2 regions of the Rahnella sp. GSA61A genome follow, and region 2 is predicted to be linked to the other one. Evidence: predicted binding sites of a transcription regulator. Region 2 holds the regulator's gene; the other holds the start of a gene.
The links. The regulator sigma-54, encoded in region 2, starts transcription at its own class of promoters, with help from an activator protein. The targets are predictions, from matches to a motif close to GTTGGCACANNTTTCGCTNT.
Positions count from the first base shown of each region.

Region 1: the regulator sigma-54 is predicted to act here: its motif matches at 7,235-7,254, upstream of LC431_RS19190 (branched-chain amino acid ABC transporter substrate-binding protein).

Region 1 covers NZ_JAHXYO010000017.1:1,806-13,842, forward strand. Annotated here, with positions in the region: gene LC431_RS19165 (HlyD family secretion protein) at 1-1,218, shown strand, start outside; gene LC431_RS19170 (peptidase domain-containing ABC transporter) at 1,205-3,304, shown strand; gene hemB (porphobilinogen synthase) at 3,521-4,495, shown strand; gene LC431_RS19180 (methyl-accepting chemotaxis protein) at 4,838-6,667, shown strand; gene LC431_RS19185 (YgdI/YgdR family lipoprotein) at 6,794-7,009, opposite strand; gene LC431_RS19190 (branched-chain amino acid ABC transporter substrate-binding protein) at 7,425-8,549, shown strand; gene LC431_RS19195 (branched-chain amino acid ABC transporter permease) at 8,739-9,653, shown strand; gene livM (high-affinity branched-chain amino acid ABC transporter permease LivM) at 9,667-10,953, shown strand; gene LC431_RS19205 (ABC transporter ATP-binding protein) at 10,950-11,843, shown strand; gene LC431_RS19210 (ABC transporter ATP-binding protein) at 11,840-12,037, shown strand, end outside.
Region 2 covers NZ_JAHXYO010000014.1:73,682-85,718, forward strand. Annotated here, with positions in the region: gene mlaE (lipid asymmetry maintenance ABC transporter permease subunit MlaE) at 1-773, opposite strand, end outside; gene mlaF (phospholipid ABC transporter ATP-binding protein MlaF) at 789-1,592, opposite strand; gene LC431_RS17560 (calcium/sodium antiporter) at 1,900-2,877, shown strand; gene kdsD (arabinose-5-phosphate isomerase KdsD) at 2,897-3,883, shown strand; gene kdsC (3-deoxy-manno-octulosonate-8-phosphatase KdsC) at 3,900-4,466, shown strand; gene lptC (LPS export ABC transporter periplasmic protein LptC) at 4,463-5,032, shown strand; gene lptA (lipopolysaccharide ABC transporter substrate-binding protein LptA) at 5,010-5,567, shown strand; gene lptB (LPS export ABC transporter ATP-binding protein) at 5,574-6,299, shown strand; gene rpoN (RNA polymerase factor sigma-54) at 6,401-7,834, shown strand; gene hpf (ribosome hibernation promoting factor) at 7,858-8,145, shown strand; gene ptsN (PTS IIA-like nitrogen regulatory protein PtsN) at 8,244-8,726, shown strand; gene rapZ (RNase adapter RapZ) at 8,794-9,648, shown strand; gene npr (PTS phosphocarrier protein NPr) at 9,645-9,917, shown strand; gene LC431_RS17615 (transcription antiterminator) at 9,943-11,862, opposite strand.

The sequences.
Region 1 (12,037 bases), on a different contig from region 2:
GGCTGGCCTTTATGGATCGTCACGACACTCACGGCCCTCTTCCTGTTTGCTTTACTGGTATTCCTGATCTTCGCTAACTACACACGTCGCATCAACGTCAGCGGTGAAATCATTACTCAGCCGCACAGCATTAATTTATTCAGCCCTGAGCAGGGCGTGGTCACCAAATTGTATGTCGATACCGGTAAACCCGTAAAAAAAGGCCAGCCTTTATATGAAATCGACGTCAGCCGCGTGACGCAGGCGGGGAATGTCAGTACCACCACGCTCGCCGCTATTAAAAAGCAGCGCGAGCAAATCGATTCCATTATTGCCCAGCTGGAACACAATAAGCAGGAAACCCTGCAAAACCTGCAACAGCAACTCGATCAGTATCAGAAGGCGCATGAAGTTTCACAAAGCATGGTGGATTCGGCGCAGGAAGGGCTGGATGCCATGAAAAAGAGCATGCAGAACTACGGGGCATATCAGAAGAAGGGCCTGATCAATACTGACCAGTTGAATAATCAGCGCTACCTGTTTTACCAGCAGCAGACATCGTTCCAGAGCCTGAACACCCAGGCGATTCAGGAAGCGCTGCAAATCACCAATCTGCGCAGCGAACTGGTCACCCGCGCCGCCGAGTTTGATAACCAGATTTCACAGTACGGCTACCAGCGCAATGACCTCGAACGCCAGCTGGCGCAGGCCGATGCCAAAGGGTCATTGCTGATCACCGCGCCGACCTCCGGCAAAATCTCTTCGCTGAGCGTCACGCCCGGACAGATGGTCAACGCCGGTGACAGCCTCGCGCAACTTGTACCGGCCAGTAATTCCCCGTTCTTTCTCGTTGCCTGGCTGCCGAATGAAAGCGTGCCTTACGTGAAAGCCGGCGAGCACATCAATATTCGGTACGAAGCCTATCCGTTTGAAAAATATGGCCAGTTCCCCGGCAAGGTGGAATCGATTTCCTCTGCGCCGGTTTCCGAACAGGAGCTGAATTCTTACGCCAGCGCGCCGAGAACGGCCAATGGCACGGTCAGCGGGCCGTATTACAAAGTGATTGTTTCACTGGATAAAAAAGCCATGAACTGGCACGGCGAAACGCTGAATTTATCCAGCGGCATGAAAGCCGAGTCGACGTTATTCCTGGAGAAAAGGCCGCTGTATCAGTGGATGTTGTCTCCGTATTACAGCATGAAGAAAAGCGTGGTGGGGCCAATCAATGAATCTCGATAACGTACGGGAGCTGGCTGACCGCCTGCACTTTAGCTGGCGCCACCGGGTGCCGCAGATTATTCAAACCGAGGCCGCCGAGTGCGGACTGGCCAGTCTGGCAATGGTGTTTGGCTATCACGGCAAACACGTGGACTTGCAAAGCCTGCGTCAGCGCTATGGCATATCTTCACGGGGCGCGACACTGCGCACGCTGATGGATATCGCGGCAGCGAATGAGATGAAATCCCGCGCGTTAAAGCTGGATATCGATGAGCTGAACGCGCTGAAAACGCCGTGTATTTTGCACTGGGATCTCAATCATTTCGTGGTGCTGGTTGGCGTTAAACAGGGCAAAGTGATTATTCACGATCCGGCCTTTGGCCGCCGTTCGCTTGGCATGCGCGAGGTGTCCGAGCATTTCACCGGCGTGGCACTCGAGCTGTGGCCGGACAACGGTTTTACCTCGGAGAAACCGCGCGTACGGCTGGATCTGCGCAAAATGATGGGCAATGTCAGCGGCCTTATTCCGGCGCTGACCAAAATCTTCTGCCTCTCGCTGATGATCGAATCGGTCAACCTGCTGCTGCCGGTCGGGATGCAACTGGTAATGGACCATGTGATCCCGGCGAAAGACCCGGATTTACTGACCCTGATTTGCCTCGGGTTGCTGTTCTTCATCATTTTCCGCACCGGCGTCAGCATGTTACGCGCCTGGACATCGCTGGTGATGAGTACGCTGATTGATGTGCAATGGAAAGCGCGGCTGTTCGATCATCTGATGAAACTGCCGCTCGATTATTTTGAGAAACGCAAACTCGGGGATATTCAGTCGCGTTTTACTTCCCTCGATACGCTGCGTACCACGCTGACCACCAACGTGGTCAACAGTATTATCGACGGCATTATGTCGGTCGGGTTAATCGTGATGATGGTGCTGTATGGCGGCTGGCTGATTTGGGTGATTCTTGGCTTCACGGCGATTTATGTCATCTTCCGCCTGACGACGTATAACGCTTACCGCCAGGTTTCCGAGGAGCAAATCGTTAAAGGTGCGCGTGCCGGTTCGCACTTTATGGAAACGCTCTACGGCATCAGCACGCTGAAAGCACTGGGTTTATCGAAAGCCCGCGCCAATTTCTGGCTCAATCTGAACATTGATAACGCCAATGCGACGGTGCGCAAAACCAGGTTTGAGATGATGTTTACCGGCGGCAACACGCTGATCGCCACGCTCGATCAGGTCGCGCTGCTGTGGCTGGGGGCGACGCAGGTGATTGACGGCCATATGACGCTGGGGATGTTTGTGGCCTTCAACACCTACCGCGGGCAGTTCTCCGAACGTGCTGCCAGTCTGCTGAATATGGTGTTGCAACTGCGGATGCTTTCCCTGCACCGCGACCGTATCGCGGATATCGCGCTGACCGGCACCGAGAAATCACTGCCGGAACGTGAGTTGCTGCGGGCGGGCGAGGCAGCGTCGCTGGAGGTGCGGGATCTGGTGTTTCAGTACGACAGCCTTTCCGCACCGCTGATCAACGGGCTGAACCTGTCGGTGGCAGCGGGCGAAAGTGTGGCGATCACCGGGCCGTCGGGGCAGGGTAAAACCACGCTGATGAAGATCATGACCGGTTTGCTGACGCCCACCGAAGGTCGCATTCTGATTAACGGTATGGATATCACCACCGCCGGACTGAACAATTACCGCAGTTGCATCGCCTGTGTGTTACAGGATGACACGTTGTTCGCCGGATCTATCGCCGAGAACATTGCCAGCTTTGATGAGCAGAAAGATGAAGCGCGTATTATTGATTGCGCCCGCCGTTGTAACATCCACGACGATATCGAACGGATGCCGATGGGCTATGAAACGCTGATCAGCGAACTGGGCGGCAGCCTGTCGGGTGGTCAGAAACAGCGTTTGCTGATTGCCCGCGCACTGTACCGCCGTCCGGCGATACTGTTCCTCGACGAGGCCACCAGCCATTTGGATCTGGACAATGAAATGCGCATCAATCAGGCGATCAGCGAACTGGATATTACGCGGATATTTATCGCCCACCGTCCGTCTACGATTGCCTCAGCAGATCGCGAGATCAAGCTCGGTTAAATCATTCCTTCAGGCGATCCCTGTTCCGGGATCGCCTTTCCAAAATTGCGGCCTCTGTTACATCTCCTCACGGAAAGTTCATCATTTGTTTAAAAGTTATTATAAAATGCGGGCTTCATCGTCTGACGGCGCTGCCATCGCCTCCTGCCGTCTGAACTGTCTGTGCTCCTGTTTCTAAAAAATATCAGCGCAACAGATTAATTTTTAGGAGTTTTCATGTCGAATCAGTTCCCGAGCTCACGCCTTCGCCGCCTGAGACAGTCCGAATCCCTGCGCACTCTTTTTCAGGAAACTGAATTTAGCGTCAACGATCTGGTACTGCCGATTTTCGTAGAAGAAGAGACCTCTGAATACGTACCCATCGAAGCTATGCCGGGTGTGTTGCGCATCCCTGAATCCCGCCTGGCATTTGAAATCGAACGTTACGCCCGCGCCGGTATCCGCTCTGTTATGACGTTCGGTATTTCGCATCACATGGATGCTACCGGCAGCGATACCTGGAACGAAAACGGTCTGGTCGCGCGTATGGCGCGTATCTGTAAAGACACCGTGCCTGAAATGATTGTCATGTCCGACACCTGTTTCTGCGAATACACCTCACACGGCCATTGCGGTGTGTTGCACGACCACGGCGTGGATAACGACGCAACCCTGGTCAACCTCGGTAAACAGGCTGTCGTGGCGGCTGCTGCTGGTGCAGATTTCATCGCGCCATCCGCCGCGCAGGACGGTCAGGTGCAGGCCATCCGCAGTGCGCTGGATGAAGCCGGATTTATCGATACCTCAATCATGGCGTATTCCACCAAGTTTGCATCTTCCCTGTACGGGCCTTTCCGCGAAGCGGGCGGCAGTGTACTGAAAGGCAACCGCAAGCAATATCAGATGAACCCGATGAACCGCCGCGAAGCCGTGCGTGAATCGTTGCTGGACGAGCAGGAAGGCGCCGATGCGCTGATGGTGAAACCGGCCGGTGCGTATCTGGACGTGATCCGCGATATCCGCGAAGCCTCCCGTCTGCCACTGGCGGCGTATCAGGTCAGCGGTGAATACGCGATGATCAAATTCGCTGCACAAGCAGGTGCTATTGATGAGCGTGCTGTCGTACGTGAAAGCCTGGGCGCGATTAAACGTGCTGGCGCAGATATTATCCTGACTTACTTCGCGATGGATATTGCCGAAAACGGGCTGTAATTTTTGTTCTCGCTGCAAACCAAAACCGGGCTTCCGCCCGGTTTTTTTATGTCCTCGCGTCGGAAGCTGATACTGCGCGATGTATGTTCAGATAACGTCTTTAATATTTAAGAGTGGCAGAAAATTAAAATAATGCTTTTTTATAGAGAATTACCTCACCATTAATAGGGTGTAATTAATAAAAAAGTATTCATACAAAGAATAAGGTTTTATAGCGGTTAAATTACTGACTTTTGTAACTTAATAAACTGAGTTTTTTATTAACTAATTTTTATAGCCTGCCGATACCCCATGTGCTTCACATACAATTGTATTTATAAAAATAATGGAGAGCCATGCGCTATGAAAATATTTATGTCATATTTTGAAAATCTAAAGGTCGGGAAAAAATTAGCATTAGGTTTCGGACTTATCTTATTGCTGAGCATTGCAGTTGCTTTATGTGGTATTAAAAATCTGAATGATATTTCCATTCGAGCTGAGAAAATAAGCCAGCTTAAAGTGATAACTGACCAGTTTGCTATGGCGAAAGCTGAAAGACTGGAATATGTGAAAACGCACGATGAAAAATACATCACAATGAATGAGGTGAACTTACAGCAGGTTGATAAAAAAATTGAAAGTCTCAGGTTGCTTCGTTGGGATACAGAGCACCTGAAGATGCTTAATGAAATGTCAGAGGTCATGAAGACGTATCGTGACAAGCGTGCTCAAACGGTCCGCGAGACCCAACAACGTGATCTTGTTGTCAGTAGTTTTGTGCTGACACGCGAAGAATCTGAGATTAACAGTCTGGCTCAGTCCTATGCACGAGATCCCGCACGTGCTGTCACCGCGATCGCGTTAGGGGATATCGTCAGACACATTGATGGGGTGGCGACACGTGTAAAACTCCTCCAGTTTGAGAATACTGAGGAATCCCTTCAGGCTTTAACAGGTTTTATGGATGAATCGATTCAGCAAATGAATGCCGTCAAATCCCAGTTAAATCCGGCTGATGTCAGCATACTTGAAGAAATTGAACGCTCGGTCTCGGCCAAAAAGGCGAGTGCCGGAAACTACCTCCAATCCTATATTGCTGAGCAGGAAGCGACTCAGTTGCTTGCGAAAGCAGGCGGCAAGCTGACCACCCTGAGTGACAATATATTTGAATCGGAGCTGAGCGCGGCGCATGACGATATCAGAAATGCAGTTATATGGATGACTTCACTCCTGGTAGCAGCAGTCTTATTAAGTATTGGCATTGCACTGATTATTTCCCGCCAAATTGTGAAGCCTCTGGCTGACACGCTTGACGTCGCCAGACAGATAGCGCGCGGTGATTTAAGAGCCCATCTCAATACCACGCGTCGTGATGAGCTGGGAGAACTGATGCAAGCTGTAGATGAGATGAACACCGATCTCCGCCGTATCATCGGGGATATTCGTACCGGTGTGACGCAGGTGAGCCATGCCTCCGCAGAAATTGCGGCAGGTAATAATGATTTATCCGCACGCACTGAGGAACAGGCTGCTGCGCTTGAAGAAACGGCAGCCAGCATGGAGCAGTTAACTGCGACGGTTAAACAGAACGTGGACAATATTCATCATACTAGCCGCCTGGCGGGCAGTACTTCAGAAACGGCGAATAAAGGCGGGCAACTCGTCTCTCATGTGGTGAAAACTATGAATGAAATTACTGCAAGCTCAGCAAAAATTGCTGAGATTACGACGGTAATTAATAGCATCGCTTTTCAGACCAATATTCTGGCTCTCAATGCGGCTGTTGAAGCGGCGCGTGCTGGCGAACAGGGGCGGGGATTTGCTGTTGTGGCAAGCGAAGTGAGAAGCCTTGCGCAGAGAAGCGCTCAGGCTGCAAAAGAAATAGAAGGTTTAATTGGTGAATCGGTAGAGCGAATTAATGCAGGGTCAGATCTGGTAGAACAGGCGGGGACTACCATGCATGACATTGTGACCAAAGTGGCTAATGTTACCGAAATACTGAATGAAATTACTCAGGCATCGGATGAACAGAACAGGGGAATATCTCAGGTAGGGCAGGCAATAGTGGAAATGGACAGCGTGACTCAACAAAATGCGGCCCTGGTGGAAGAGTCTTCTGCTGCCGCCAATGCGCTGCGAGATCAGGCACAAAATCTTGCTGCGTCTGTTTCACGTTTTATTACTGAGTAATCTGATTCTCAAAACAGTCGTGATATTGCGTGCCGTTTGTGCACCACATAGCATGACTGTTTTGTTAAGCCGACCATGTGTGTCATCGGCCAGGTTTTGAGATAAATGCAATTCCCATCCGTAACCCTACTTCTTCACAATGCCCGCAATATCATTGGTGTTCATCAGATGATAATCGCCATTCATGTCGGTGTAGCTGGTCATGCCGGTATTGCGGTCACGGTCCGGTTCGCCGTGGGCGAAAAACTGGTCGCCGGATTTGGTGTTAATCACATAATCGCTGGCGCAGCCAGTTAACGACAGAGCCAGAACCACAGCCGTCAGGCAGGATAATTTCTTCATTGTTCAGTAGTTTCCCGTTGCAATCATCTGCCCATATTACAAAACAACCCGCCGCAAGAAGCAAAGAATAAAAATGTCACCCGGCGTAAGGGTGCGTGCAAAACCGTGCTTGTGCACCAGCGCGGTGCGATGTGATCCCGTCGTTGTTTCTGTCAGTTGCCCGTAACGCTCTCCCGTCGCTATCTATACTCACATAACCCGTCACATTCTCAGAGGTTGAGTAACAATGGCAGATATTTTGCTTATGTTTTTTTACCTTTGATGTTTTCACCCCCGGAGATAAGCGGGAAACCCTCAGTCTTAAGGCTTAAGCGTTAAATTTCAGATTTTCTGATTACGACTTCGTGTTGGTGTTTTTGCTACATGCGTTTTCCATAACCCGTTTTGCATAAACTCTGTCCTAAGGATCATGATGATGTCGATGAAATTTATTAAAAGTCCTCTTTCTTTGTTGCTGGCAGGCTGTCTGGTCACTGCGTTTACCGCGCGTGCGGATATCGTGATTGGCGTCGCTGGCCCGTTCACCGGCCCGAATGCCACCTATGGCGATCAGTACTGGCATGGTGCCACCCAGGCCGCTGAAGACATTAATGCCGCTGGCGGAATCAACGGCGAGAAAATCAAACTGGTGCAGGGCGATGATGCCTGCGAACCGAAACAGGCCGTTGCGGTCGCTAACCGTCTTGTGGATCAGGATAAAGTGCAGGCGGTGGTCGGGCATTTTTGTTCATCTTCTACCATGCCCGCATCTGAGGTGTACAACGATGCCGGCATTATCGCCATCACGCCGGGATCCACTAACCCGCAAATCACCGAACGCGGCATGAGTGATATGTTCCGCATGTGCGGACGTGACGACCAGCAGGGGCAGGTTGCCAGTGATTACATCATCGACAAGCTGAAAGCCAAAAAAGTGGTCATCATCCACGACAAGGACACTTACGGGCAGGGGCTGGCGGATGCCACCAAAGCGGCGCTTAACAAGCGTGGCGTGAAAGAAGTGATGTATGAAGGGTTATCGCGCGGCGAAAAAGACTTCAACGCGCTGGTCACCAAAATCAGTGCGCAGAAACCGGACGTGGTGTTCTTCGGCGGTTGCCATCCTGAAGCCGGTCCGCTGGTACGCCAGATGCGTGAGCAGGGCGTGCAGGCCACGTTCTTCTCCGGCGACTGTATCGTCAACGAAGAAATGGTCACCGCCGCAGGCGGCCCGCAATATACCAACGGGATTCTGATGACCTTCGGCAAAGACCCGCGTCTGATCCCGGAAGGCAAAGTCGTTATCGATAAATTCCGCGCCAGCAAGTTCGAGCCGGAAGGCTACACCCTTTACTCCTATGCCTCCGTGCAGGCGATCGCCGCCGCCTTCAAAGCCACCGGCGGCAGTGATTCCGCCAAAGCCAGCGCCTGGCTTAAAGCCAACAGCGTCGATACCGTCATGGGCAAAAAAGCCTGGGACAGTAAAGGCGACCTGAAAGTCTCTGATTACGTGGTTTATAAATGGGACGACAAAGGCAAATATCAGGAAGTTAAGGAATAAAGCACTCTTATTTGCCATTTTGAACCCGGGCAGTGCTCACTCTTTATGAAAGAACTGGCTCACGTACTTAATGTACGCTCCGGCTCTTGTGCGCTGGCCGGGTCCAAACTGGCTGCAACGATAACGCTTTATTAGCTTTAATGAATGCGCCCTTAGCCAGGCGCGGTCACAAAAAGAGACTGCGTATTTATGGATTCATTCTTCCTGCAACAACTGTTTAATGGCATTACGCTCGGTGCTGTCTACGGTCTCATTGCCATCGGCTACACCATGGTTTACGGCATTATCGGCATGATCAACTTTGCGCACGGCGAAGTGTATATGATTTCGGCTTACCTCTGTGCCATCGCGCTGGCGCTGCTTTCCTTCTTCGGGCTTCACTCTTTTCCGCTACTGATACTGGGCACGCTGGTGTTCACCATCGTGGTCACCGGCGTGTATGGCTGGGCGATTGAACGCATTGCCTATAAGCCGCTGCGTAATTCGACCCGTCTTGCACCGCTGATTTCTGCTATCGGCATGTCACTTATCTTACAAAATTACGCGCAAATCAGTCAGGGGCCGCGACAGCAGGGCATTCCGACCATGCTGGATGGCGCATTCCGTTTTCATATCGGCGAAAGTTTTGTCCAGATGACCTACACCAAAATTTTCATTCTGGTGGCGTCGCTGGCTGGCATGCTGGTTTTATCGTGGATTATCAGTAATACCAAACTTGGTCGTATGTGTCGTGCGGTGCAGCAGGACAGAAAAATGGCTTCCATTTTGGGTATTAACACTGACCGCATTATCTCGCTGGTCTTCATGATTGGCGCAGCGATGGCCGGACTGGCCGGGGTTCTGGTGACCATGAACTACGGCACGTTTGATTTCTACGCCGGTTTCATCATCGGCATCAAAGCTTTTACCGCGGCGGTACTCGGCGGCATTGGTTCATTACCCGGCGCGATGCTGGGCGGGCTGATCCTGGGGATTGCCGAAGCGCAGTTCTCGGGCATGGTGAATTCTGATTACAAAGATGTGTTCTCCTTTGGATTGCTGGTGGTGATCCTCATTTTCCGCCCTCAGGGCCTGCTGGGCCGTCCGGTCGTGACGAAAGTGTGAGGGAAATAAAATGATGTCACAAACTGCTGTGAACAGCGGATTTTCATTTAAACGCTGTCTGCTGGATGCCATTTTTGCCGGGCTGGTGGCGCTGATTATTTTCGGGCCGGTGGTCGGCGTGGTGCTCGATGGTTACAGTTTTAACTTTCATAGCCAGAGGCTGGTCTGGATCATTGCTGCGGTGATGACGGGCCGCTTCCTGCTCAGTGCATTTTTAGAAACCACAGCCGGGCAGAAAATGCGTGCGCGTTTCGAATCCGACAGCGCGGGCGTCTATGTCCGGTCGCCGGATTATAAAAGTCATCTGCGCTGGGTTATTCCGCTGCTGATTGTGCTGGCCATTTTCTTCCCGTTCGTCGCCACCAAATACATTCTGACGGTCGCCATTCTGGGACTGATTTATGTGCTGCTCGGCCTCGGGCTGAATATCGTGGTCGGACTGGCCGGTTTGCTCGATCTGGGGTATGTGGCGTTTTACGCCATCGGGGCTTACGGGCTGGCGCTGGGGTATCAGTATCTCGACCTCGGCTTCTGGTCGATGCTGCCGCTGGCGGCGGTGATGGCCGCGCTGGCGGGTGCGTTGCTGGGTTTCCCGGTGCTGCGTATGCACGGCGACTATCTGGCGATCGTGACGTTAGGTTTCGGTGAAATCATCCGGCTGGTGCTGACCAACTGGTTGTCGTTTACCGGCGGTCCGAACGGTGTTTCCGCGCCTCCGCCCACCTTTTTCGGGCTGGAATTTGGCCGGCGGGCGAAAGAGGGCGGCGTGCCGTTCCACGAGTTTTTCCATCTGACCTATAACCCGAATATGAAATTTATCTTCATCTATGCCGTGCTGGTTCTGGTGGTGTTGCTGGTGCTGTTTATCAAACACCGGCTGACCCGCATGCCGATTGGCCGCGCGTGGGAAGCGCTGCGTGAGGATGAGATTGCCTGCCGCGCGATGGGGCTGAATCATGTGCTGGTCAAGCTGTCTGCCTTTACCCTCGGGGCTTCCACGGCCGGAATTGCTGGCGTGTTTTTCGCCACGTATCAGGGCTTCGTTAATCCGACGTCTTTCACCTTTTTCGAATCTGCACTGATTCTCGCTATTGTGGTTTTGGGCGGTATGGGCTCAACCATCGGCGTGGTGCTGGCGGCATTTGTGCTGACCGTCGCGCCGGAACTGTTGCGCAGCTTTGCCGAATATCGCGTATTGCTGTTCGGCGTTTTAATGGTGGTGATGATGATCTGGCGGCCACGCGGGTTGATCCGCATCAGCCGCAGCGGGTTTGCCGTGCGTAAAGGAGTCGAGCCATGAGCGAAGCGTTAGCGGATAACAACATCCTGAGTGTCGAGCATTTGCGCATGCATTTCGGCGGCATTAAGGCGCTGAACGATGTGAATCTTGCGGTGAAACGCGGATCGATTACCGCGCTGATCGGCCCGAACGGCGCAGGAAAAACCACGGTATTTAATTGCCTGACAGGTTTTTATAAAGCGTCCGGCGGCAATATTTTGCTCAATACGCGCCGCCGGACGACCAATGTAATCCAGGTGCTCGGGCAGAAATTTCAGCCTGATGACTGGATAAAACCAGCGCAACTGGGCAAACGTATTTTCTACAAAATGTTCGGCGGTACACACCTGGTTAACCGCGCCGGGCTGGCGCGTACCTTTCAGAATATCCGGCTGTTTCGTGAAATGTCGGTGGTTGAAAATCTGCTGGTCGCTCAGCACATGCAAACCAACCGCAACCTGATTGCCGGTGTGCTCAATACGCCGGGTTATCGCCGTGCGGAAAATCAGGCGCTGGACCGCGCATTTTACTGGCTGGAAGTGGTGGAACTGGTGGATTGTGCCAACCGGCTGGCAGGGGAAATGTCTTACGGTCAGCAGCGCCGGCTGGAAATCGCCCGAGCGATGTGTACCGCGCCGGAAATGATTTGCCTGGACGAACCGGCAGCCGGTCTGAATCCGGTTGAAACACGTACGCTGAGCAAAATTATCCGCTTCCTGCGCGATCATCACGACATCACCGTGCTGCTGATCGAACATGATATGGGCATGGTGATGGACATTTCCGACCACATTATCGTGCTCGACCACGGCGACGTGATTGCCGAAGGAATACCGCAGGCTATTCAGAACGATGAGAAAGTCATTGCCGCGTATCTGGGTGCTGATGAAGACGACGAGGTCAGCTTATGAGCGACGCGATGCTGGAATTTCGTGATGTGAATGTGTATTACGGGGCGATTCAGGCATTACAGCAGGTCTCATTGCAGGTCAGTGAGGGGGAAACGGTGGCGTTGATTGGTGCCAACGGTGCCGGGAAATCAACGCTGCTGATGTCGATATTCGGCCAGCCACGTATACAGAGCGGGCAGATCCTGTTTCGCGGG
Region 2 (12,037 bases):
AACATCAGTGCTGTCAGCACAAAATCCAATCCCAGCACCGCCAGTGACGAATGCACCACAGTACGTGTCGTTGCCCGGCTAATCCCTTCGGACGTCGGTATCGCATCATAGCCATTGAACAACGCAATCCAGGTCACAGTGATAGCGAAAACAAGGCTTTTAATCAGGCAGTTAAGTAAATCAGTCCGCCAGTCTACCGCGGTTTGCATCGCTGACCAGAAGAAACCGCTGTCGATGCCTTTCCAGTCCACACCCACCAGCGAACCTCCCCAAACCCCCACGGCAACGAAAATCGCCGTCAACAAAGGCATGGAAATCAGACCGGCCCAGAAACGCGGTGCAACAACGCGGCGCAGCGGATCGATAGCCATCATCTCCAGGCTGGAAATTTGCTCAGTGGCTTTCATCAACCCCAGTTCGGCGGTCAGCGCGGAACCCGCTCGGCCGGCGAACAGCAGAGCAGTCACCACCGGTCCAAGTTCGCGCAGTAAAGAGAGCGCCACCATCATGCCGAGGCTGGCCTCAGCGCTGTAGGTGGTTAAAATCAGATATCCCTGCAAACCAAGCACCATGCCGATAAACAAGCCGGAAACGAGGATAATCAGCAGGGAAAGTACACCAACGCTGTAAAGCTGCTTGATCAACAGCGGCCACTGCTTGGCAAATTGCGGCTTACCGACCAATGCCCGAAAGAGCATCAGACCGGCGCGGCCAAAAGACGCACAGGTGTTTATCCCGCGGCGCCCGACTGAGGCTAACGCCTTAATTAACATGAATAGGGAACTCCATCATCCGAGCAGCTCGGTTTTGTAATCACCGGCAGGGAAACGGAAAGGCACCGGTCCATCGGCAATACCGTCAAGGAACTGACGAACACGCGGATCAGGATTATTTTGCAGCTCCTCAGGTGTGCCTTCGGCAATCACATGCTGCGCGGCCACAATATAAGCGTAATCAGCAATACTTAGCACTTCAGGAACGTCATGAGAAACCACGATGCACGTCACACCCAGCGCATGGTTCAGTTCATCAATGAGTTTAACCAGGACGCCCATGGTGATCGGATCCTGTCCCACAAAAGGCTCATCGAACATGATCAGTTCAGGGTCGAGGGCAATCGCACGAGCCAGTGCGACACGTCTTGCCATACCGCCAGACAATTCAGCAGGCATCAGGTCACCGGCACCGCGTAACCCGACCGCTTCCAGTTTCATGGTCACCGTACTGCGCAGTAATTCTTCCGGTAATTTGCTGTGTTCACGCAGCGGGAACGCCACATTTTCGAACACAGTCAGGTCAGTAAACAATGCACCGGACTGAAACAACATACTCATTTTCTTGCGCGATTCGTACAATTTGCGACGGGACAACGTCGGAATGTTATCGCCGTCGAACCAGATTTCGCCGCTGTCGGGCGCAAGTTGTCCGCCAATCAGACGCAGCAAGGTGGTTTTACCGATCCCCGAAGGTCCCATGATTGCAGTGACTTTGCCACGCGGCACGGTCATATTTATCTCTTCGAAAATGGGACGATCGCCGCGCACAAAACTCATGCCTTTGATCTCAACCAGATTCGATTCGCTTTGACTCATTCAGTTTTTCCCTTCGGAATGCTTTCGCTAAGAATACGTCTGACACGCACAAGGTATCGTATAACTTTGGTATTTTTACAAAAACTTACCCCGGTTTCGTTACCAAAGTTGCCATCGATTTACTTTTCTGCCACAGACGGTCAAAATCAACGAATTACCATTTTAAAATAAAAGCCTTCATCGTCTAACATACAGGAACCCGCAGGCGTCATTTTCAGACAAAATGTCGCCTTAGCTCATGTTGACGAAGGAATCGCCTGCCCGCCAGGGCAACGAACCTCGCATTATACCCAATAAAGGATGTTTCATGCTTCTCGCTATCGTACTGATGATTGTCGGCTTGTTACTGTTAGTTTACGCCGCTGATCGTCTGGTGTACGGAGCCGCAGTGCTGGCACGCTCGATGGGCATCTCCCCGCTGGTGATTGGTATGACTGTCGTCGGCGTCGGAATATCCCTTCCTGAACTGGTGGTTTCCACCACCGCCGCCATCAACGATCAGATGGATTTGGCCGTCGGAAACGCAATTGGTTCGAATATCATTAATATTCTTCTGATTTTGGGCGGTGCCGCCCTGATTCATCCACTTTCCGTTCGTTCTGATATATTACGCCGCGAGCTCCCATTATTGTTACTGGTCACCGCACTGTGTGGTTTTCTGTTAAGCGACGGCGAACTCAGCCGGTTTGATGGTGTTTTGCTACTGGCCAGCGCAGGCGTGTTCATAATGCTGATGATAAAAATCGCCCGGGCCGCCGAAAAAGAGGGGCTGGATACGCTGACCTACGAGCAAATGTCCGAACTTCCGCAAGACAGTAGCAATACGGTCGCATTTTTGTGGCTGGCACTGGGCTTTATCATCATGCCGCTGGCGTCGGGCATGATCGTTGATAACAGCACTGTCATCGCGCGTTATCTGGGTGTCAGTGAACTGGTGATTGGCCTGACGGTGATTGCTATCGGTACCAGTCTGCCAGAACTGGCGACCTTTATCGCCGGCGCTATCAAAGGCGAAGATGACATCGCGCTGGGTAATATTATCGGCGCAAACATTTTTAATACCTGCCTGGTGCTGGGATTACCCGCGCTGGTAGCACCAGGTTCGTTCAACCCAGACGCGTTTCATCGCGATTATTGGGTCATGCTGGCGGTCAGCGTGGTGCTTTCCGGACTATGCCTGATGCGTAAACACCGTATCGGACATTTAGCCGGTGCATTACTGCTGTGTGGATTTATCGCTTATATGGCCGTGCTGTTTCTATTACCGGACAGCATTGCCTTCTGAACTCTGTCAGGAACCCACTATGGCTAACGATACCTTCGCCCCCGGTTTTGATTTTCAGGCCGTCGGACATGATGTGCTGAAAACAGAACGTGAAGGACTTGAGCAGTTAGATCAATACATTAACGGTGATTTTACCCGCGCCTGCGAAAAAATCTTCGCCTGCAATGGCAAAGTCGTCGTCATGGGCATGGGCAAATCTGGTCATATCGGCCGTAAGATGGCCGCCACCTTTGCCAGTACGGGCACACCGGCATTCTTTGTGCATCCCGGCGAAGCCAGCCACGGTGATCTGGGCATGGTATCGAAGCAGGATGTCGTCATTCTGATTTCCAACTCCGGCGAAGCCCATGAAATTCTGGGGCTGATACCGGTACTCAAACGCCTGAGCATTACGCTTATCTGCATGACGTCTAACCCCGAAAGCACGATGGGGAAAGCGGCAGATGTTCACCTTTGTGTAAAAGTGCCCAAAGAAGCCTGCCCGCTGGGTCTGGCACCGACCAGCAGCACCACGGCAGTGCTGGTGATGGGCGATGCACTGGCCGTCGCACTGCTTGAAGCACGCGGCTTCACACCGGAAGATTTCGCCCTGTCACACCCTGGCGGAGCACTGGGTCGCAAGCTGTTACTGCGCGTCAGCGATATCATGCACACCGGGGATGAAATTCCGCACGTCAGCCGTGAAGCTTCGTTGCGGGATGCGTTGCTGGAAATCACCCGAAAAAATCTGGGCATGACGGTTATCTGCAACGATTTGATGAAAATCGAAGGGATCTTTACCGATGGGGATTTACGACGCATCTTTGATATGGGCGTCAACATCAATACGGCATCGATTGCGGATGTGATGACGACAGGCGGTATCCGCGTGCGTCCTTCACTGCTGGCGGTTGATGCGCTGAATTTAATGCAGGACAAACACATCACTTGCGTGATGGTTGCTGATGGTGACCAGTTGCTGGGTGTGTTACATATGCACGATATGCTGCGCGCTGGCGTAGTTTAATTGAGGAATTCCCTGAATGAGTAATAGCGCAGCCCTGGTGGAAACCTGCTACGGTCCGGTCAGTGCGCAAGTGCTTGAACGGGCAAAAGCAATCCGTCTGCTGATTTGCGATGTCGATGGCGTTATGTCTGATGGCCTGATCTATATGGGAAATCAGGGAGAAGAGCTGAAAAGTTTCAACGTTCGCGACGGTTACGGTATCCGCTGCCTGCTGACATCCGATATCGAAGTCGCGATTATTACAGGCCGCAATGCGAAATTACTGGAAGATCGCGCTAAAACTCTGGGCATACGCCACTTGTATCAGGGGCAATCTGATAAGCTTTTGGCCTTCCGCGAACTGTTAGATACACTGTCTCTGCGGGCCGAAGAAGTGGCGTACATTGGTGATGACCTGATTGACTGGCCGGTGATGGCCGAAGTGGGTCTCTCTGTCGCGGTTCAGGATGCACATCCTGTTCTGTTACCGAAAGCGCATTATGTTACCCGTATCGCGGGTGGACGTGGTGCAGTACGCGAACTGTGTGATTTGATTCTGCTGGCGCAGGGTAAGCTGGAGGACGCCAAAGGGCTGTCGATATGAGTAAAGCAAAACTTTGGATTATTCTGGCGCTGACTGCCATCGTTCTGGTGCTGATTGGCTGGTCATTATCTGACAACAGCGATGATGTTCCGCAAGCGGTCAATGATCAGGATCCGACTTACCAGACGTCCCACACCGTTACGATGGTGTATGACCCGATGGGCAGCCTGACGTATAAACTGGTTTCAGACCAGGTAAAATATTACACCGCTGATCAGGTGTCATGGTTTACCAATCCAGTCGCGACCATGTATGACAAGAACAAAGTAGCCACCTGGGTATTGCGTTCTGATAAAGCGAAACTGACTCAGGATAAAATGCTCTATCTTTATGGGCATGTGCAGGCAGACAGCCTGACACCTGAGACATCACAGCTGCAAAGAATCAAAACGGACAATGCACGGGTTAACCTGACGACACAGGACGTTGCCTCAGACGATGAAGTGACGTTGTATGGTACAGGTTTTACATCTAACGGCATGAAAATGCGTGGTAATCTGCGTGACAAAACAGCAGAGCTGATCGAAAAGGTAACGACCTCTTATGAAATTCAAAGCAAAAAATAAAATCCGTGATCTCCTGATCGTCAGCTCATTGTTAGCCGTCAGCGTTCCGGCATTTGCCTTAAAAGACGATACAACGAAACCGATCACCATTGATTCAGCAAACCAGGCGCTCGACGTCAATACCAATACCGCGACCTTTACCGGCAATGTGGTCGTCAATCAGGGTACGATCCAGGTTAAAGCCGACAAAGTGGTCGTCATCCGCCCGCAGGGGGTTTCCGGTAAAGAAGTGGTAGAAGGTTACGGCAACCCGGTGACGTTCTACCAGATGCAGGATAACGGTAAGCCGATTAAAGGCCATGCACAGAAAGTCCGCTACGAAGTGGAAAATGACCTCGTCACGCTGACCGGCAACGCTTACCTTGAGCAACTGGACAGCAATGTGAAAGGCGACCGTATTACCTATCTGGTACAGAAACAGCAAATGGAAGCCTTTAGTGATAAAGGTAACCGTGTGACGACCGTTCTGGTACCTTCGCAGCTGCAACAAAAAACGCCTGCAGCGGGCGGCCAGCCGACCAAAAAGAGTAACTGATATTTTATGGCTAAATTAATCGCAGAGAATCTGGCAAAGGCATACAAAGGCCGTAAGGTCGTTGAAGATGTCAGTCTGATGGTCAACTCGGGTGAAATCGTCGGGTTATTAGGGCCAAACGGTGCGGGTAAAACCACCACCTTTTACATGGTCGTGGGCATCGTCCAGCGCGATGCGGGCCGCATTATCGTTGATGATGAAGACATCAGCCTGCTGCCGCTGCATACCCGCGCCCGTCGCGGTATTGGCTATCTTCCGCAGGAAGCCTCCATTTTCCGTCGTCTGAGCGTATTTGATAACCTGATGGCGGTGCTGCAGATCCGTGACGATCTGACCAAAGAACAGCGTAATGACCGCGCTAATGAATTAATGGAAGAGTTCCATATTTCTCATTTGCGCGATAACCTCGGTCAGTCACTGTCTGGTGGTGAACGCCGTCGTGTTGAAATTGCCCGTGCACTGGCAGCGAACCCTAAATTCATCCTGCTGGATGAACCGTTCGCCGGGGTTGACCCGATTTCCGTTATCGACATCAAAAAAATCATTGAGCATTTACGTGACAGCGGCCTCGGCGTACTGATCACTGACCATAACGTTCGCGAAACACTCGACGTTTGTGAACGCGCGTATATCGTCAGTCAGGGGAAATTGATCGCCCACGGCACGCCAGCCGACATTCTTGCTGATGAACAAGTTAAACGTGTTTATCTTGGTGAAGAATTCCGTCTGTGATCTGTGCCGCCGGAACCGTGCCTGTTTCAACCTACACTGAAACAGGCCGTCTCTGACAGAAGTGTTGCCGTTTTCACTCATCAACGGAATTAAGCCAAGATATGAAGCAAGGTTTGCAACTCAGACTCAGCCAACAACTGGCAATGACTCCTCAGTTACAACAGGCCATCCGCTTGTTGCAACTATCCACGCTTGAGCTCCAGCAGGAGATCCAACTCGCGCTGGAGAGCAACCCTCTGTTGGAACAAACCGACCTTCATGAAGAAATCGACTCGGTAGAAACCACCGACAGCGAAGGGTTAGACACCCGCGAGGCACTCGAGCAGAAAGACATGCCGGAAGAGTTGCCGCTGGACGCCACCTGGGATGAGATTTACACCGCAGGCACGCCGTCAGGCACCGGCAATGATTACAGCGACGATGAGCTACCGATTTACCAGGGCGAAACCACGCAGACACTTCAGGATTACCTGATGTGGCAGGTCGAGCTGACGCCGTTCTCTGATACCGATGCCGCGATTGCCACCTCAATCGTCGATGCAGTGGATGACACCGGTTACCTGACCGTCTCCCTTGACGACATTCTCGAAAGCGTCGGTGATGAAAATGTCACCATGGACGAAGTCGAAGCCGTACTTAAGCGCGTTCAGCGTTTTGATCCGGTGGGTGTGGCCGCCCGTGACCTGCGCGACTGCCTGCTGATCCAGCTTTCTCAATATGCGACTGACACGCCTTTCATCACTGAAGCCCGTCTTATCATCAGCGAACATCTCGATTTGCTGGCGAACCATGATTTCCGCGCACTTATGCGATCAACCCGGTTAAAAGAAGATACACTGAAAGGAGCGATGCTCCTGATCCAGTCTCTTGATCCGCGTCCGGGCCAGTCTATCAACACCGGCGAATCCGAATACGTGATCCCGGATGTGCTGGTGCGTAAAGTGTCAGGTGTCTGGGCGGTAGAACTCAATTCCGACAGCATTCCGCGTCTGAAGATTAACCAGCAGTACGCCGCGATGGGGAATTCCGCACGCAGCGACAGCGACGGGCAATTTATCCGCAGCAATCTGCAGGAAGCCAAGTGGTTAATCAAAAGCCTGGAAAGCCGTAACGACACGCTGTTGAAAGTGACGCGCTGCATCGTTGAGCAGCAGCAGGCGTTCTTTGAACTGGGTGAAGAATTTATGAAACCTATGGTGCTGGCAGATATTGCCAGTGCCGTGGAAATGCACGAATCGACGATTTCACGTGTGACGACGCAGAAGTTCCTGCACAGCCCGCGTGGCATTTTCGAACTGAAGTATTTCTTCTCCAGCCATGTCAGTACAGACAGCGGTGGCGAGGCATCGTCAACCGCGATCCGGGCGCTGGTGAAGAAATTAATCGCAGCGGAGAATCCTGTAAAACCGCTCAGTGACAGTAAGTTAGCGACCCTGCTTTCCGATCAGGGAATTATGGTTGCGCGTCGGACTGTCGCCAAATACCGAGAGTCTTTGTCCATCCCGCCCTCAAACCAACGTAAACAGTTAGTTTGACCTCAACAGAGAAGGAAGACATTATGCAGCTCAACATTACCGGACATCACATTGAGATCACGGATCCCCTGAGAGAATTCATCACGTCGAAGCTGGCTAAGCTTGAGCAGTATTTCGACAGGATTAATCAGGTGTATGTGGTGTTGAGCGTGGAAAAGGTGCAGAAAGTAGCGGAAGCCACTTTGCATGTGAACGGAGGCGAATTACATGCCACCTCGGAACATCAGGATATGTACGCAGCGATTGACGGACTGGTTGATAAACTGGCCCGACAGTTGAATAAACATAAAGACAAACTGAAACAGCACTGACATTCATGTAGCCAACCCTGTGCTACAAACCTTCGGGCATCGGCTTGTGACCTTCGGGAAACGAGCCGATATAGCTTTAAGGGTGAAACAGCGCAAAAGTGAAAGATGACATGATTAACGATACTGCAATGCAATTAACGTCGGTGCTTAATGCCGAATGCACCAAAAGCGGCGTTCATTGCGCCAGCAAAAAACGCGCACTGGAAATCATCAGTGAGCTGGCCGCCAAACAATTAAATTTGTCGCCGCAGGTGATTTTTGACGCCATTTTGACCCGTGAACGTATGGGGAGCACCGGGATCGGTGCCGGGATCGCCATCCCGCACGGTAAGCTGGAAGAAGACACTTTACGTGCCGTCGGCGTATTCATTCAGCTTGAACAACCGATTGCTTTTGACGCCATCGATAATCAGCCGGTAGATTTGCTTTTTGCCTTGCTGGTACCGGCAGATCAATGTAAAACCCATTTACATACATTATCTTTAGTCGCTAAGAAATTAGCTGATAAAACAGTGTGTCGCCGTCTGCGTGGCGCGCAAAGTGACGAAGAACTGTTCCAGATAATGACTGAAAACGAATAAATTGCTGATTCCCGGTACAGTGCCGGGAAAATGAATTCTGCACACTGAATGCCAGGGGAGTGACACCATGGTGCTGATGATTGTCAGCGGCCGTTCCGGTTCCGGGAAGTCGGTTGCCCTACGGGCACTAGAAGACATGGGTTTTTACTGCGTGGATAACCTGCCGGTGGTGTTATTGCCGCAGCTTGCCCAGACCCTTGTTGAACGTAATACGTCAGCGGCCGTCAGCATTGACGTCCGTAACATGCCGGAAACACCGGAAGTTTATGAGTATGCGATGTCACAACTGCCGGAGAGCTTCTCACCGCAGTTGTTATTCCTTGATGCCGACCGCAATACTCTGATCCGCCGCTACAGCGACACCCGTCGACTGCACCCGCTTTCCAGCAAAAATCTGTCCCTCGAAAGTGCCATTGATGAAGAAGCCGATCTGCTCGAACCACTGCGTTCGTCTGCGGATCTGATCATCGACACCTCCGAAATGTCCGTGCATGAACTGGCAGAAATGCTGCGTACCCGTCTGCTGGGTAAACGCGAGCGCGAACTGACGATGGTGTTCGAATCCTTCGGTTTCAAACACGGCATTCCGATTGATGCGGATTACGTTTTCGATGTGCGTTTTCTGCCAAACCCGCACTGGGATCCGAAACTGCGTCCGATGACAGGCCTTGATAAGCCGGTCGCGGCGTTTCTTGACCGTCATACTGAAGTGCACAACTTTATTTACCAGACCCGCAGCTACCTCGAACAATGGCTGCCGATGCTGGAAACGAACAACCGCAGCTATCTGACCGTCGCCATTGGCTGTACCGGCGGTAAACACCGTTCGGTCTATATCGCAGAGCAACTGGCCGACTATTTCCGTTCCCGCGGGAAAAATGTGCAATCCCGCCATCGCACGCTGGAAAAACGCAAATCATGACGGTGAAACAAACGGTAGAAATCAAAAACCGGTTGGGTATGCATGCCCGCCCGGCAATGAAGTTGTTTGAACTGGTGCAGAGCTTTGAATCAGAAGTGATGCTGCGCAACGACACGGGCATTGAAGCGGAAGCCAGCAGTGTCATCGCGCTGCTGATGCTCGATTCCCCGAAAGGTCAGAAAATCGAAATCGAAGCCACCGGCCCCGATGAAGAACAGGCATTGACGGCAGTGGTAAATCTGATTAATTCAGGTTTTGATGAAGACTGATAATTAACGCACTCTTTGAGCCGTATTAAATGCGGCTTAAACAGTCGATTGCAATGGCCTTGAAACTCTCAAAGTTTTCGCTGCTCAGCAAACGGCTCATTGAGCGTTCCCGCACAAACGTCACGAACAAATCGTAAATCGCCATCGCCTCTTCATAATCTGCCTTGCTGATTGCCAGCAGGAAAATCACGTGTGCGGTCTCCCCTTCTCCCCACGCAATGCCCTGCGGAGAGAGCAACGTTATCACCACGGTTTTCTTCGCCAGCAGCCCCAGCGAGTGCGGCAGCGCAATCCCTTCCCCCAGCATGGTCGAGACAATTTCCTCGCGCTCAACCACCGACGGATAAAACGCCTGATCGACGTAGCCTTCGGCTTCCAGCTGAGAGCACACATGGCGGAATAACTCCGCCTGCGTCATCGGTTCATCGATGATCATGAAGTGTTTTTCGTCGAAGAATTTTTCCAGCATATAAGGCCGGGTGCGATCAACCAGTACCAGCTTGCCAAGCTGCTCCATCTGGTATTCGGTCGGGAATGGCGACAGCACCACCACCGGTTTATTCTTCTCGCTGATGCGGGCGTTGGAGATGATGAAATCTTCGTCGATGTGTTCCAGTTGTTCGTAATCCCGCAACGTCACAACCTGTTTCATCACCAGCTGCGGATATTTGCGGCTAATCTGCGCCTGAATCATACGGATGGTCGAATTGCCGGTGTCGCATACCAGCATCACCTGCGGATGTCGCTGATAACCGATGTTGTAATGCCGCTCCAGCCCGACGCCGATATGCAGCACAAGAAACCCAATCTCGTTTTCACTCAGGGTGTACGGCGTGTATTTCCCCCAGCTCGACACCGCCGCCAGCGTGACGTCATACGCCATCGGGTAATGCTGTTTGATGTTGTTCAGCAGCGGGTTGGGGATATTAATCTGGTATTTCACCCGCGTAATCATGGTTTTGATATGCGTCAGCAGATCAGCGCGCAGCTGTTTATCACCTTGTAAATCATAACTATAGTGCGAATTGATATACGACAGGATGTAATCGACCAGCGATTCGTCATCGTCAGCATTAATGTCCGTTGGCAGGATTTGCTGCACGCGACGCGCGGCGATATTCACCCGCAGATAAGCTTCTTCAGAGGCCGGAATTTCCTTGCCCACCAGACTTTTCAGCTCCGCAGCCAGCCGCACAGAAACGTGTTTGACCGCCGGGTCACCGTCTTCAGCATCAAAATCAGTCAGCGGATAACCGCCGGCAATGCGTTTAATGGCCACCGCGCAATAGAGAATCAGATATTGTTCACCTTCGTCGGTCAGTTGAATAGAAGACTGCGTCAGAAGCTGATGCATAAAGCGCGTCAGCGGCACCAGCGCTTCCGACTCCAGACTTTCCGCCTTCAGCAGCGGATTGGCCTGTTCTTCGGCATCGAGCTGGAACAACAAGTCGGTCAGGCAGGCGCGGATTGCCAGCTCCGCACCAAACAGCTTCATGCCGTAGCGCGGCTTGGTTTCAATATTCAGATGATAGCGGGCCAGATGCTCCCTTACCTCAGCCATATCATTTTGCAGGGTTCCCCGGCTGACAAACCATTCATCAGCCAGATCTTCCAGCTTTAATGAAAAAGCTGAGGTCAAAAAGCGGATCAGCAGCGTCTTCACCCGCTCTGCGGCCGTACGCGGCGTCGGATTCGGTTTACGTTGTGTCGATTGCTGCAACGACGAGAACAGGCTCTGATCATCAACGCGCAGCTGATACCCGCTGCCACGGTTGTGTACGAAGGTCGCGCCATAGTCCGCGATGATTTCATTAAGCGCAGTGATATCCGCACGGACCGTCCGCGTCGACACCGACAGGCGTTTTGCCAGTTCATCCTGAGGCAGCGTTTCGGTTTGCAGCGCATCAAACAGTTGCGCCAGACGTTGATTGGGAAATCTCACCATTGTTCTTCCATATTATTCCGGCTACGGCGCGATCACCCTTTACAACGAACTGCCGACTGCCACAGAGTCATCGATAAACGCAGTTTGCCGTTTTCGGCAAATACCTTGAATCAGGTGATGTTATCGCTTCGTTGATTGATTGCGTAAATATATTTGCCATCCGGTAACAACATCA